DNA from 2 places in the Cobetia sp. genome. Region 1 is predicted to be linked to the other one. Evidence: predicted binding sites of a transcription regulator. Region 1 holds the regulator's gene; the other holds the start of a gene.
The links. Region 1 encodes sigma-54, which starts transcription at its own class of promoters, with help from an activator protein. Its sites were predicted from a motif close to TGGCACNNNNNTTGCTNT; they were not measured.
Positions count from the first base shown of each region.

Region 2: the regulator sigma-54 is predicted to act here: its motif matches at 1,841-1,858, upstream of AC4FAH_RS02780 (HAD-IIB family hydrolase).

Region 1 covers NZ_CFDJES010000039.1:650-7,679, forward strand. Annotated here, with positions in the region: gene rapZ (RNase adapter RapZ) at 1-473, opposite strand, end outside; gene AC4FAH_RS05895 (PTS sugar transporter subunit IIA) at 611-1,081, opposite strand; gene hpf (ribosome hibernation-promoting factor, HPF/YfiA family) at 1,091-1,399, opposite strand; gene AC4FAH_RS05905 (RNA polymerase factor sigma-54) at 2,060-3,508, opposite strand; gene lptB (LPS export ABC transporter ATP-binding protein) at 3,742-4,482, opposite strand; gene lptA (lipopolysaccharide transport periplasmic protein LptA) at 4,486-5,064, opposite strand; gene lptC (LPS export ABC transporter periplasmic protein LptC) at 5,173-5,856, opposite strand; gene AC4FAH_RS05925 (KdsC family phosphatase) at 5,856-6,425, opposite strand; partial or broken gene AC4FAH_RS05930 (KpsF/GutQ family sugar-phosphate isomerase) at 6,552-7,030, opposite strand, start outside.
Region 2 covers NZ_CFDJES010000013.1:11,917-20,054, reverse strand. Annotated here, with positions in the region: gene AC4FAH_RS02790 (TRAP transporter small permease subunit) at 1-344, shown strand, start outside; gene AC4FAH_RS02785 (TRAP transporter large permease) at 344-1,645, shown strand; gene AC4FAH_RS02780 (HAD-IIB family hydrolase) at 1,942-2,838, shown strand; gene AC4FAH_RS02775 (glycosyltransferase family protein) at 2,880-4,091, shown strand; gene AC4FAH_RS02770 (sugar phosphorylase) at 4,180-6,078, opposite strand; gene AC4FAH_RS02765 (GlsB/YeaQ/YmgE family stress response membrane protein) at 6,441-6,689, opposite strand; gene nrdR (transcriptional regulator NrdR) at 7,088-7,576, shown strand; gene ribD (bifunctional diaminohydroxyphosphoribosylaminopyrimidine deaminase/5-amino-6-(5-phosphoribosylamino)uracil reductase RibD) at 7,809-8,138, shown strand, end outside.

The sequences.
Region 1 (7,030 bases):
GCGACTTGCTCGGTGATGCGCGAGCGCAGGTCATGCACGCTCAGGTTGGTCGAGTCGATGACCAGATCGGCCTTCTGGCGGATGGGAGCGAGCGTCTTCTGCTCGATCTCGATGGCCTCGGCCAAGGTGTGGTCGTTGTCGCGCGTCAGAGGGTGACGACGACGGGTCGCCGAGTAGCGTTCCAGCAGCACTCGCGAATCGGTGGTCAGGTAGACGACCTGCACGTCCATGCCGCTCTGGCGGACGTTGTCGAGCAATTCGGGGAAGCGGGTCAAGGCTTCCGGCAGATTGCGGGCATCGATGGAGACCGCGATGCGCCGGCGCGCCGGGCTGTCCTTTTCGAGCTGATCGACCAGTGGCGCCAGCAGCATGCCGGGCAGATTGTCGATGGCATAGTAGCCAATGTCTTCCAGCGCCTGGAGAGCGATGGATTTCCCGGAGCCGGAGCGGCCGCTGATGATCACGATCTTCATGAAGTGCTCTCCAAGGGCGAGGTCAACGTCGAAAGAATGCAGGGGTGGGGCAGAAGGCTGCCCGCTATCAGTGCGCTGTACGTCGGCCGATGGGAGGCCAGCAAGACGAAAGCCCGGACGATGTCCGGGCCTGTCATTCAGCGCGCCGGTAATTCGGCGATGGCTTGGGTCAATGCCTCAAAGAGTGCACGCTGGCTGTCTGCCTGGCGCAGGGCCGAGCGATTGGTCGGGGAATTGAGCAATTCCGCGACCTGCCCGAGCAGCGTCAGATGGGTCTCATCCGCTTCCTCAGGCACCAGCAGCACGAACAGCAGATCGATGGGTTCTCCGTCGATGGCATCGAAGTCGATGGGTTCACCGAGCTTCAGAAACGCAGCGATTGGCGTCTTGCAATGCGGGCTGCGTGCATGGGGCACGGCCACACCGTGGCCAATGCCGGTCGACCCCAGTCTCTCGCGCCCGATCAGGCGCGAGAAGACTTCCTGGCTATCCAGGCTGGGAATGTTCTGTGCGATGAAGGTGCTGAAGAATTCAAGCACCCGCTTCTTGCTCCCCCCGGGGACACCGTACAGCGTGCGCTCGGGGGGAAGGATCTGATCAAGTGTCATGGCTGAAGGTCAACGGGTCCCGGTGCCCTGAGAGCGAGCCTGGGACTTTTCCTTGTGTTTGACCAGCTGGCGATCCAGCTTGTCGGCGAGCGCGTCGATGGCAGCGTACATGTTGGGGTCTTCTGCCAGGGCGTGGAGGTCAGCGCCTGCCGCGTGCAAGGTGCAGGCAGCCTGCTGGCGCTCCTTCTCGATCGACAGTGTCACCTGAACATTGGTGATGTTGTCGTAATGCCGTTCGAGGCGAGCGAGCTTCTCGTTGACGTAATCGCGGAGAGGATCGGTAAGTTCCACATGATGCCCGGTGATATTCACTTGCATGGACACGCTCCTTTATCCAGCGGGTTGCCATTCAATTGTAACCCTTTTTGACTACGAGCAAACCCTGATCGGACGCTCTGCAACAGGCTTGACGGCCACCGTCTGGCGATGTTTTCGCACCCTTGCCAGTGGCGTCAGATGTCGTGAGCGTCTGTACCGACAATGCCCAAGCTTTGCGCAAAGATCAACGCTGCGCTGCATCGTGGCTCAGTGCTTGTCTTCAACTCAGTGAGGGGTATCGGAGTGGACTTCAAGGGCACGTCTGGTGGGTGGTGCGTGAAAGACGCGCAAGAAGGCGGGTTTTCGTCGCCAATCCCTGCATGTACGTCGCCTTTCAGGCGCTTCGATTGCGTGGAGCAAGCGGCGTTCCGGGAGGTTCTTCGGGTGTCATCCAGGTGCAATACGCGCAAAAGTGACTTTAAAAACATGCGATTGACGGTGAATGACACTACCGGAATGACGGATTTTCGCCATCATCCTGCGCGCCGTCATGGCTCATGACGGGCAATTGGCGAGCGGTTGTTGGGGTGACAGAGCGCGCGACAGGCGTACCGCTACCCGCGAAGTCAGAGGCTGATGAGCGGAAAATCCAGCGCTTGAGGTTGGAGACGGCTGCCATTGTGGAGGTGAGAGCAGGGCATGGCAGCCGCAGGTGACGCGTCAGGCCAGACGCTTGCGCTCGCTGGAGGAGGGGATGCCCATCGCTTCGCGATACTTGGCCACGGTACGGCGTGCGACCTCGATGCCATCGCTGGCGAGCAGATCGACCAGCCGTGAGTCGGAGAGAGGCTTGCGGGCCGGCTCTTCCGCGATCAGCTTGCGGATGCGGGCACGAATGGCGGTGCTTGAGTGGGCGTCGCCACTGCCGCTGCCACCGACCTGGCTCGAGAAGAAGAACTTGAGCTCGAAGACGCCGCGCGGGGTGTGGATGTACTTCTGGGTCGTGACCCGCGAGATGGTCGATTCGTGCATCTCGACCACTTCGGCGATGTTGGCCAGAATCAGCGGCTTCATGCCTTCCTCGCCTTGCTCGAGGAAGTCGATCTGGCGCGCCATGATCTCGCGGCCGACCTTGAGCAGGGTGTCATTGCGCGATGACAGGCTCTTCATCAGCCAGCGGGCTTCCTGCAGGTTGTCCTTGAGGAAGGTGTTGTCGGCGGACTTGTCGGCACGCTTGATCAGCGCGGCGTATTCCGGCTGGATGCGCAGCTTGGGCAGCGCTTCCGGATTGAGCTCGACCTGCCAGCCATGGCGGGTATGGCGCACCAGCAGATCAGGGATCACGTAATCGCTGGCGGGCTCGCCCCAGGCGGATGCCGGACGCGGGTCGAGCGCGCGCACCAGGCGGATGACGTGGTCCAGCTCGTCATCGTCAAGGCTCAGGCGGCGCTTGAGCAGCTTGCGGTCATCGTTGCCCAGTGCCTCGAGGAATTGACGTACCAGGCGGCGCGCCTGCGCCAGCAGCGGCAGATCATCCGGCAGCAGCGCCAGTTGCAGCAGCAGGCATTCGCGCAGGTCACGAGCGAAGACGCCGGTCGGGTCGAACTGCTGCAGACGCAGCAATACCTGCTCGAGTTCGGAGGCCTTGAGGCCGGGCAGGCCCTGGCCGCGCAGGCCATCGACCAGCTCGTCGAGTGACAGGCTCAGATAACCGGCACCGTCGACGGCATCGATCAGGCTCTCCGCCATCTGGCGTTCACGGCCATCGAGGTCGGTCATCGCCAGCTGCCAGCGCAGGTGGTCCTGCAGGCTCTCGACGCTGGTATTGCGATCGAAGTCCGGCCCTTCTTCACTCCCGCTGCCACTGCCGGAGCTGGTCAGGCTACCGGCGTGGTCCTGGTAGAGGTCCGACCAGTCACTGTCGAGGGGGTATTCCTCGGGAATCTCGCTCGAGGAGTCGGCAGTGGAGATCTCGCTCGAATCCTGTGTCTCGACGACATCCAGCGACTCGTAGTCCTCGTCGAGCTCCAACATGGGGTTGGACTCGAGGGCTTGCTGAATCTCCTGACGCAGGTCGAGCGTCGACAGCTGCAGCAGCTGGATCGCTTGCTGGAGCTGCGGCGTCATGGTCAGCGAGGTGCCGAGGCGGAGTTGCAGGGTGGGTTTCATGGAGTCAGTCAATTCACGGCAAAGGAACGTGCTTACTACGCTATACCGTGACTCGGGGCACTGACAAGTGGTTGTCGTGAATATTCAAGCAACTTGCATGCCATGTTTCCACCAAGGTGGTATGGACGTCATGCATGCGTCTGATGTCAGACATGAAAAAGCCGCTACGCGATAAAATCACGCAGCGGCTTTCGAAGCTTTCGCCTCGCGAGGACTCAGCGCAGCCGCTGACCCTAGAGCGTGAACTCGTGGCCCAGGTAGACGTCGCGCACCTGCTGGTTGGCCAGGATGGAGTCCGCATCACCGTGGGCGATGATCTGGCCATCGCCGACGATATAGGCGGTGTCACAGATATCGAGTGTCTCGCGCACGTTGTGGTCGGTGATCAGCACGCCGATGCCACGGTCGCGCAGTTGACGCACGATGCTCTTGATCTCGCCCACCGAGATGGGGTCGACGCCGGCAAAGGGCTCATCGAGCAGCACGAAATCCGGCTCGGTGGCCAGTGCACGGGCGATCTCGACCCGACGACGCTCACCGCCGGAGAGGCTCATACCGGTGCTGGCGCGGATGTGCGTGATGCTGAATTCCTCGAGCAACTCTTCAAGGCGTGCCTTGCGGCCATTGCGATCCAGGTCCTTGCGGGTCTCCAGAATCGCCATGATGTTGTCGGCCACCGACAGCTTGCGGAAGATCGACGCCTCCTGCGGCAGATAGCCGATGCCGGCGCGTGCACGCTGATGCATGGCGGCAGCGGAGAGGTCCTTGTCATCGATGGAGACGTTGCCGGCATCGGCGCGCACCAGCCCGACGATCATGTAGAACGAGGTCGTCTTGCCGGCGCCGTTGGGGCCCAGCAGGCCGACGATGTCGCCCTGGCGGATCTCCAGCGAGATGTCCTTGACCACCTTGCGGCCCTTGTAGGCCTTGGCCAGATGGCGAGCGCTCAGCGTACGCGGAGTAGCAGCAGTCATGACTCAGTTTTCCTTGCTGGCATTGGCGCCGCGCGGCGTCAGAGTCATGTGCACGCGACCGCCTTCGGTCTGCTGTGCCGTCTTGCTGTTGTTGGCGTTCACCTGGCGCTTGTCGAGGAAGTACTCCACGTAGCCGCCTTCGAAGGTGTCATCGCCTTTCTCGAGACGCGCATTGCCGACCAGCTCCACGCGGCGCTCCAGCGCATGGTAGCGGATGGTGTCGGCCCAGCCCTTGACCAGCTTCTCGTCGGGCGCGGGTTGCTGTTCCAGGTAGGCACGCTTGCCGGTGGCCTTGACCAGCGAGATCTCGCCGCTGCCGGCGCGGCTGATATCGACGCGGCTGGCATCGAGTTTCATGCTGCCCTGGCGCATTTCCACCTGGCCGGTGTAGGTGGCGGTACCGGCCTTGTCATCGAGCGACAGGGCGTCCGCGGCGATGTTGATCGGCTGGCTGGCATCGCTGTCCAGCGCCATGGCGGCCGGGGCGAAGGTGGACATGCCCAGTGCCAGGCAGAGCGCCATGACACCGCTGTTGAGGGTCTGGCGACAGGCCGTCAAGGGCTTGCGAGTCGTGGAAGTCATGGTGGCTCCTTGGCATGACGGGGTCGCCGCCCGAGCAATGATGCCATCGAGCGGCAGAGAAGAAGGTGGTGCGGCGCGGGTCATGGCGTGAAGGCCAGCCCGGCGGATTCATTCACCGCTGGCAGGCGCTGCCTCGAAGGTGCTGTTGACGCGCCCATCATCGGGGGTGGTGTTGTCGGTGCCCGAGTCGATGCGCTCGGCTTCCTTGCTGGCCTCGCTCTGGCCTGTGCCGGGTTGCAGGACGCTGCGAACACGGCCCTGCAGCACGGCGGAATCCCGGGAGAGGTCGGCGCTGAAGCTGTCGCTTTCGACATGCTGGCCATTCTGGGTGATCACGACCGGCACGTCACTCCAGGCGCGATTCTGATCACGGCTGTAGTGCAGGACATCGGTATCGAGGGTCCACCGGTCATCGGGCTGGCGCAGTCTGGCATTGCCCTCGAGGGTGAAGGTGTCGCCGCCGGCGCTCAACACGCCACTGTCTCCCGTGGCATACCAGCGGCGGTCTTCACTGTCGTTGGTGCGAATCTTCGGGGTCTGCGCCCGGGTCACGTCATCGCCTGGCGTGTGCTCGATATGCGGCGAGGTCATGGACTGGATCGCCACGCCGCGCGCATCGAAGCGTGTCATGTCTGCCCCGTCGAGATAGTAATCCGGCTCACTGCTGTCGACCTCGACATTGACGGTCGATTCCAGGCTGTTGCGCTGCTCGATCAGCGCCAGCACGCCACCGACGAGCAGCAACAGCAGCATCAGCCAGAGGCGCGGAGAAGGGCGGGACAGACGTAACATCAGGGGCGCGACTCCTGCAGGTAGGTATCCAGCACCGAGGCCCAGTGGCCCTGGGCCTTGAGCAGCAGATCACAGAGCTCGCGCACGGCGCCATCGCCGCCCTGGCGTGAGGTGACCCAGTTGGCCTCGCTCATCACGTAGGCCATGGCGTTGGGCACGCTGACGCCGAGACCGACACGACGAATGGCTTCGCGGTCCGGCAGGTCATCGCCGCAATAGGCGACTTCTTCCAGCTCGATCCCGTGCTCGCGGCACAGGTCGGTCAGCGCGACCAGCTTGTCTTCACGGCCCTGGATGACATCCTGAATGCCCAGTTCCTTGGCGCGACGCTCGACCATCGGCGAGCTGCGGCCGGTGATCAGCGCAACGCGAACGCCACTGCGCAGCACCAGCTTGAGGCCATGGCCATCCTGGACGTGGAAGGACTTGGTCTCGACGCCATTGGCATCGTAGTGCAGACGGTTGTCGGTGAGCACGCCGTCGACATCCAGAGCCAGCAGACGCACGCGGCGTGCGCGGTCGATGATGTCCTGCGGATATTCTTCGCTCAGGGAATTCGTGTCGCTCATGGTCTTTCTCCTCGCACTCCGTGCATGCTTGACGCTGTCCTGTGAACGGCGCTGATGGGCGTTGAGCGGTAGCGTCTTGCCGGGACGATCTGCCGTCGAACAGAGACAGCGAACGCCCGCGGGAGTTCAGATCACGCCGCTGGCCAGCAGGCCGTGCATATGGATGGCTCCGATGGGGTGCTCATCCTCGTCACAGACTACCAGAACGCTGATGCGGTTTTCTTCCATGATGCGTACCGCTTCGGCGGCCAGCATGCTGGCGCGCACGGTCTTGCCGCCACGGGTCATGACATCATCGACCTTCAGCGCGCGCAGATCGCCATGCTGGTCGAGGGTGCGGCGCAGGTCACCATCGGTATAGACGCCGACCAGGTGGTCGTCATCATCGATCACGCAGGTGAAGCCCATGCCCTGACGCGTGATCTCGAGCAGCGCATCGCGCAGCGGGCTGCCGAGTGCCACGCGCGGCAGGGCGTCGCCATGATGCATCACGTCCTGGACCCGCAGCAGCAGGCGTCGACCCAGGCTGCCGCCCGGGTGGGAAAGGGCGAATTCCTCGGCAGTGAAGCCGCGGGCCTCCAGCAGTGCCACCGCCAGGGCATCGC
Region 2 (8,138 bases), on a different contig from region 1:
GCTTTCGCTACGTGCTGGACTGTTTCAATGACGTGATGACGTTCGTCTTCTGTCTGGCGATGAGCTATGCGGGCTGGGTGATGTTCTGGCGTGCCTCGCACAGTCCGCTGGGCGAGTGGCAGCTGGAGCGTTCCGGCACCTCATGGAATCCGCCGTTTCCGGCGCTGACCAAGGGCGTGATCCTGTTCGCGCTGGCGGTGATGACCCTGCAGGCGCTGTGGCATCTCTACCAGACATTCTTCTCGCCCCGTCCGCCCGAGGGCGGCAGTGAGGGAAGTGGCGCATCCGACGCCACTTCCGATGCCGCTCCCGACGCCACAGCTGACCACAAGGAGCCGCGCTGATGGATATCGCAACGGCTACGATGCTGCTGGTCGGCGGCATCTTCGCGCTGCTGGTCACCGGCCTGCCGCTGGCCTTCGTCACCGGCCTGGTCGCGCTGGCCTACACCTTCGGCTGGTTCGGCCCGATGGCGCTGCCGCTGGTCACCAGTCGTGTCTATGGCTTCGTCACCGAGTATTCGCTGGTGGCGGTGCCGATGTTCGTGTTGATGGCCTCGCTGCTGGATCGCTCGGGGATCGCCAAGGACCTGTTCAATGCCATGCGCGTGATGGCAGGGCGACTGCCCGGCGGCGTGGCGATCCAGACCATCGTGGTGGCGTTCTTCCTCGCCGCGATGTCCGGCATCATCGGCGGCGAGATCGTGCTGCTGGGGATTCTGGCACTGCCGCAGATGCTCAGGCTCGGCTATGACAAGCACATCGCCATCGGCGTGGTGTGTGCCGGCGGCTCGCTGGGCACCATGATGCCGCCCTCCATCGTGCTGATCATCTATGGCCTGATCGCCAACCAGTCGATCGCGGACCTGTTCACCGCGGCGATCACCCCGGCCATCGTGCTGATGGCAAGCTACATCATCTACGTGCTGATCCGCTGTCTGCGCAACCCTTCACTGGGGCCGGTGATGCCCGAGGAGGAGCGCCGCGCCAGCTTCCAGAGCAAGCGTGAGCTGCTCAAGGCCATCGGCGTGCCGGCGGTCATCGCGGGGCTGGTGCTGGGCTCCATCTACGGTGGCGTGGCCTCGGTGACCGAAGCCGCGGCGATGGGCAGCTTCGGCGTGCTGGTGGCGGTGATGCTGCGCGGCGAGTTCTCCATCACCCTGATGCAGCGTGCGCTGTCCCAGACCATGAACACCTGCGGCATGATCATCTGGATCGGTATCGGCGCGGCGGCACTGGTCGGGGTCTACAACCTGATGGGCGGCAACCGCTTCGTGTCGAGCATGATTCTCGGCCTGGATATCCCGCCGCTGGCGATCATCATGGTGATGATGGCGATCCTGCTGCTGCTGGGGCTGTTCCTCGACTGGATCGGCATCGCGATGCTGACCCTGCCGATCTTCGTGCCGATCATCGTGCAGCTCGGCTACGACCCGGTATGGTTCGGTGTGCTGTTCGCGGTCAACATGCAGGTGTCCTTCCTGTCGCCACCCTTCGGGCCTGCCGCCTTCTATCTGAAAGGCGTGGCACCGGAAGGCATCAGTCTCAAGGATATCTTCGTCTCGCTGCTGCCGTTCATCGCCATCCAGCTGTGCGTGCTGGCGATGTTGCTGCTGTGGCCGCAACTGTCGCTGTGGCTGGTCTAGTCTCAACAGACTTAGCCGTAGACTCGACGCCCTCGCAGATGCGAGGGCGTCGTCGTTGGTGACGAAAGATTTGCGCCGTCGTGTGGCGAGGGGGCATGCATGGCAGGCTTTGTGCTCTTTTATGGTGCAAATGAGCGGACGCACAAACACAGCCACGGTGAGAAGGGGCAGGCTGTCATGGCAGCTGCACCATCTTGGCACATTCCCTGCAATGCTCTTGCAATGCCTGTCCGGTGCCACGAGATCCTGTCGAGGTGACCCCCGACACGCTGCAGCACTTCACGAGGAGAGTTCACATGTCAGAGACTCAAGCACCGCTGTTGTTGCTGACCGATCTGGATGGCTCGCTGCTGGATCACCACGATTACTCGCCTGGGGCGGCGCGCAGCTGGCTGACCCGCCTGCGCGCGCGCGGTGCCTGGATCGTCCCCAACACCTCCAAGACGGCGGCCGAACTGGCGCCGCTGATGGACTCGCTGGGCTTGGCGGGCCAGCCGTGGATCGCCGAAAACGGCGGCGTGGTGGCGTTGCCGGCCGATTGGCTGAGTGCCTACCCGCTGGAAGAGGCCAGCGCCCCGGACGCACACGGCCTGTGTCGTATCGCGGTGGCGATGCCCCGCGACAGGATTCTCGCGGTGCTGGAGGAGCTGAGCGGGGAGTTCGCCTTCGAGGGCTTTGCCTCGATGTCGGTGGCGAGAATCAGCGAGCTGACGGGGCTGGGGGAGGGCGACGCGGCCCTGGCGGGACAGCGTGATGCCAGTGAACCGCTGGTGTGGCGTGACGCGCCGGAGCGTCTCGAGGACTTTCGCACGCGTCTGGCCAGCCATGGCCTCAAGCTGACACGTGGTGGGCGCTTCCATCACGTGACCGGGGACAGCGACAAGGGCGTGGCAGCGCGCTATCTGATCGCCCGCTACCGGCTCTACGAGCGGGTGCGCCCCTGGACGCTGGGCTTCGGCGATGGCGCCAATGACCTGCCACTGCTGGCCGCGGTCGACAACGCTGTGCTGATCCCCGGCGTCGGTGATACCTCTCAGCGTGATCGGGAGCTTGCCGATTATCCGCTACTGGCGGATGAGCGCCGCTGTTTTCGCGCCAATCTCCCCGGACCGCAGGGATGGGTCGAGGGATTGCGTCACTGGCTGGCCAATGGCCAGCCGGAAGAATGGACATCCAGAGGTCTGGGCGCCTGACGCCTGCCTGATGCGTGTCTTCGGCATGACAAGGAGCTGACATGAGCGATTTTTACCAGAATGGCATCATCACCAACTTCCATAACCTGACCGATCGTCCGGTGGAAGATCTCGAAGCGGACCTGATGCGCTTCTCCCGCAAGCGACCGATGAGCCTGATTCTGCCGTCGCTGTATTCCGAGCTGGAAGGCCCGGCGCTCAAGCATATCGTCGAGGAGCTGGCGCAGGTGCCCTACCTCAGCGAGATCGTGATCGGGCTGGACCGCGCCGACCGTGACCAGTTCGAGCATGCCAAGGAGTTCTTCTCACATCTGCCGCAGCATCACCGCATCCTGTGGAACGACGGCCCGCGTCTGCGGGCGCTGGATGAGGAGCTGACCGAGCATGGCCTGGCGCCGATGGAAGCCGGCAAGGGGCGCAATGTCTGGTACTGCTCAGGCTACGTCCAGGCCTCGGGCATCGCCGAGGCGGTGGCACTGCATGACTGCGATATCGTCACCTATGACCGCGGCCTGTTGGCGCGCCTGATCTACCCGGTGGCCCATCCGCAGTTCAACTACGAGTTCTGCAAGGGCTACTACTCGCGCATCGCCCAGGGCAAGCTGAACGGCCGCGTGGCACGCCTGATGGTCACGCCGTTGATCCGTGCGCTCAAGAAGGTCTATGGCCCGCTGCCGTACCTGGATTATCTCGACAGCTATCGTTATCCGCTGTCCGGCGAATTCTCGATGCGCACCGACGTGCTGGCGGACATCCGCATTCCCAGTGACTGGGGGCTGGAGATCGGCGTGCTGTCCGAGGTCCATCGCAACTACTCCACCAAGCGTCTGTGTCAGGTGGACATCGCCGATGCCTACGATCACAAGCACCAGCCGCTGTCCGAGGAAGATGCGCTGGGCGGTTTGAATCGCATGAGTTTGGACATCGCCAAGGCCATGTATCGCAAGCTGGCCACGCTGGGCGTCGAGATGCACGGCGAGACCTTCCGCACCATCAAGGCCACCTACTACCGTATCGCGCTGGACCTGATCGAGACCTACTACAACGATGCCGTCATGAATGGCCTGACGGTGGACCGCCACAGTGAGGAAGCGGCGGTGGAGCTGTTCGCCGCCAACATCATGGATGCCGGCAGCGCCTTCCTCGACAATCCGCGCGACAAGCCCTTCATCCCGAGCTGGAACCGGGTGCAGTCAGCCGTGCCGGACCTGCTCGAGCGCATGCACGAAGCGGTGGAGCTGGACAACCAGTAAGGCTCGCGGCGGGAAACAGCAAGACCTACGACAACGGGGCTGCCACTGGCAGCCCCGTTGTCGTAGGCAGAAGGAAGAAACGCGGGCGTCAGACGACCTCGATGGCCGGCGGGCGCACGGTTTGCTCCATCAGCCAGGCCGCCTGATAGGGACGGCGGGCCATGGTGGGATCGTAGGCCTTGTCGTGGCACAGGTGGTCGGTCAGCGCGACGCCTTGCCAGCTTTCCGGCAGCGGCAGTACGCGCGGCTGATCGGTGACATTGAGGGCGAACAGCAGGCGTCGCCCTTCATGGGTGACGCGCTCGAAGACGAAGAAATCCGGGCCGACATCGAAGACATTCTGGTCGGCATCCGGGTGGAAGCAGGGTTCGTTGCGGCGCAGTGCCATGCGGCGCTTGAGGGCGTGGAAGACCTCATGGGTCGCGGTGTTGGGGCTTGCCAGCAGCGCTTCCAGTTCATCACGCTGCCATTTGCGGCGGTTGATGGCGCGCAGATGGCCATCGCGCTCGACGCCTTCCTGGTGGTTGGGAGTCGCGGTCAGCGAGTGGATGTACAGCCCCGGGATGCCCTGCAGGCTCAGCATCAGGGTCTGACTGGCGATGAAGCGCTCGATCTGCCACGGGTCCTGGCCGCGCCGCGTGCCCTTGAGCGCATCGAAGTAGCTGATGTTGAGCTCATAGGGGGTGTCGGCGCGCCCGGGGTTGGCGCGCATGCTGACGTAGCCACCGAAGTCATGCACCAGCCGCACCAGGGTGTCGCGCTCGTGGTCGGGCAGCAGGCCCTCAAGGGCGCGAACGCCGATACCGTCGTGACTGGCGGTGAAGTTGAAGTAGCTGCAGCCGGAAGGCAGGGACGGCAGGCTGGTGGCCCACTGGGTCAGGGCGCTGGCATCGCCGGAGGTCAGGGTGTGCAGCGTCAGCGGCGGCAGCGTGAACTGATAGATCAGGTGCGCTTCATCGGCCTGGGCGCTGCCCTCGATGGCGGTGAGGTCGTGCTGTGACAGGCGATCGAGCCCGAAGTAGGACATGTTCTCGGCGTGGGGCACGTTGGTTTCGGTGATCAACAGGCTGCCCGGCGCCAGATGGTCGACGATGGCGCGCAGCAGGCGCACCACGGCGTGTGTCTCCGGCAGGTGGATGCAGGAGGTGCCCTGGCGTTTCCACAGGAATGCCACCGCATCGAGGCGGATGATGCCCGCGCCCTGCTCGAGGTAGTAAAGCAGGATGCCGATGAACTCGAGCAGCACATCGGGATTGGCGAAGTTCAGGTCGATCTGGTCATCCGAGAAGGTTGCCCAAAGATGGCGCAGGCCACGACGGGTATGCACCGGCGTGAGCAGGGCAGATGGACGCGGGCGCACGACCTCGGAGACATCGGTGTCGGGGTCCATCTCGATGAAGTAGTCGCGGCCGGGCTGCACGCCGGCCAGATAATCGGCGAACCACAGTGACTCGCGCGAGCAGTGATTGATGACCAGGTCTGCCATCAGGTCGCGCTGCTCACTCAGGCGCCGGATGTCCTGCCAGTCGCCGAGGACCGGATTGACCTCGCGATAGTGGATGACGCTGAAGCCGTCATCGCTGCTCCACGGAAAGAAGGGCAGCACGTGGACACCGGACAGGCTGTCGTCCAGTCGGCTGGCGAGGAAGTCGTGCAGGGTCGCCAGTGGCGCCTCGCCTTCCTGCTGCAGGCTGTCGCCGTAGGTGATCAGCCACTGGTCGCGCTCGCTCCAGAGCGGCTCGCCTTCCGGTACGCGGGGGTTGAGGCGCGTGCGATGGAAATCCAGCACCGTCTCCAGGCGTCTGAGGACTTCTTCATGACGCTGTGGGTAGATCTCGGCGAGCAGGCGTGTGGCGTGCGCCTGGAAATCAGCTTGCGAGAGACGTTTGGCGAGAGAGACTCTGGCGCGTGGCCTGGCGCTGCCCTCGCTCGGCGCAGGATCTGAGGCAGTGGATGTCGAGTGATCGGGAGATGACGTATCGGACATGGGCAATCCTCGTGGCAGCAAAAGCGGTCAGACTCTGCCTCGTGAGCCGCAATGGCAGAGCGTGTCGCGGGTGATCTTCGGGAAGCCCGCCGGTGCAATCCTGCGGGGCCGGTGGCAAGACTGGAAATCACATATCAGATGAAGTCGGCTGGCCGTCGCTTGGTGAAATCCCTGAATGGCGCATCGCTCAGCGGCGCCCGTGGGTGACGGCCTGGCGCCTTTACTCATGAGTCATGCACGCCTCGGGCCAGATTCGTCAAGCCTGCAAGGCAGGACGGCCAGCCTGCATGTGCCGGCTGGCCGTCCTGTCTGGCGTCATGTGGCCTGCGGCCAGCTGACGCCACTGCGCTTCATGACATGCTTTACTTGCGCAGCACGCGATACAGAATCAGCAGAATGACGGCGCCGAGCACGGCGATGACAAAGCTGGCCAGATTGAATCCCGTCACTTCACCGAAACCCATCAGGGTGCCGACCCAGCCACCGACCACGGCACCCAGGATGCCGATGATGCTGGTGACGATGATGCCACCCGGGTCCTTGCCGGGCACGATCACCTTGGCGATGATGCCGGCAATAAGACCGAATATGATCCATGCAATGATTCCCATGTCGCAGCTCCTTGCGTCATCGTGATCAATCTCGCGGCAGAGATCATTCGCCGCCAGTCGTGAAAGGATTTCACGGCTCGGGCAAGCGTCCTTGTGAGGCGCTGCACCCTGATGTCATCTTTCGGTTATCGGGCGGGGATTTCAAGCCTGCCGGCAGGTTGATGGACGCTTTCGCCGCGGTGTCCGCCCCCCCGGGGCGACAATCCAGGAAACTCCTGTCGCCCCTTGGGCGCTCCTCAAGGCTAGTTCAGTCATGTCGGGGCTGACATAGGCTCCCGTGGCGGTGCCTTAACGGTTACAATACCCGCCATTCGCTGTCATTCGGCTGCGCTGCGCCACTTCCTCGCTGTGCTTCGCGCGGGGCCGCAGCCACCTCGCACCCAAGCAGGCTCTCCAACATGCACTGTCCCTTCTGTGGAACTCATGAAACCAAGGTCACGGATTCCCGACTGGTGGTCGAGGGTGACCAGGTGCGGCGGCGTCGCCAGTGCGCGGCCTGCGGTGAGCGTTTCACGACCTACGAAACGGCGGAGCTGGTCATGCCGCGCGTGGTCAAGGGCGACGGTTCGCGTGAGAGCTTCGATGAGCACAAGCTGCGTGCCGGCATGCTGCGCGCGCTGGAAAAGCGCCCGGTTTCCTCCGAGCTGATCGAGGCCGCGGTGGAGCGCATTCGTCAGCGTCTGCGTGCCACCGGCGAACGTGAGATCGAGGCGCGGCGCATCGGTGATGAGGTCATGCAGCAGCTCAAGCGGCTGGATCAGGTCGCCTATATCCGCTTCGCTTCGGTCTATCGTCGCTTCCAGGATCTTGATGAGTTCCGCGCCGAGATTGACCGTCTCGCCCAGGAACCCAGCTTCCTGCCGGGCGAGGAAGACGCGCGGCCCTGATGCCTCGCCACAGGCATCCTTGCAGATGCCCTCGAGGCCTGCGCCTGCTGGCCCTGTCGCGTCACGCTGCGTGGCTCAGGCCTCGGGGTATTGGCCGCCGCCTGGGCAACGCCTGACCTTCTCTCGTTTCACGCCAAGGTATCGCATGTCTCTTTCTCCTCATGCTTCTCATGCTCCCCGTGACAGCCACTCTCACGACCGCAGTGCTCCCTCGGCGCGTGATGCGCGCCACATGGCCCACGCCCTGCGCCTGGCACGACTGGGCAGCTACACGACGCAGCCCAATCCGCGTGTCGGCTGTGTCCTGGTAGAGGCCGAGACCGACGAGGTGATCGCGAGCGGCTTTCACGTGCGTGCCGGGGAAGGGCATGCCGAGGTCAATGCGCTGGCAGAGGCAGGCGAGCGCGCGCTGGGCTGCGTGGCCTATGTGACGCTGGAGCCCTGCTCCCACACCGGGCGTACCGGCCCTTGCTCACTGGCGCTGATCGCGGCGGGCGTCTCGCGGGTGGTGATCGCGATGCGTGATCCGAATCCGCAGGTCGCCGGGCGCGGCATCGCGCTG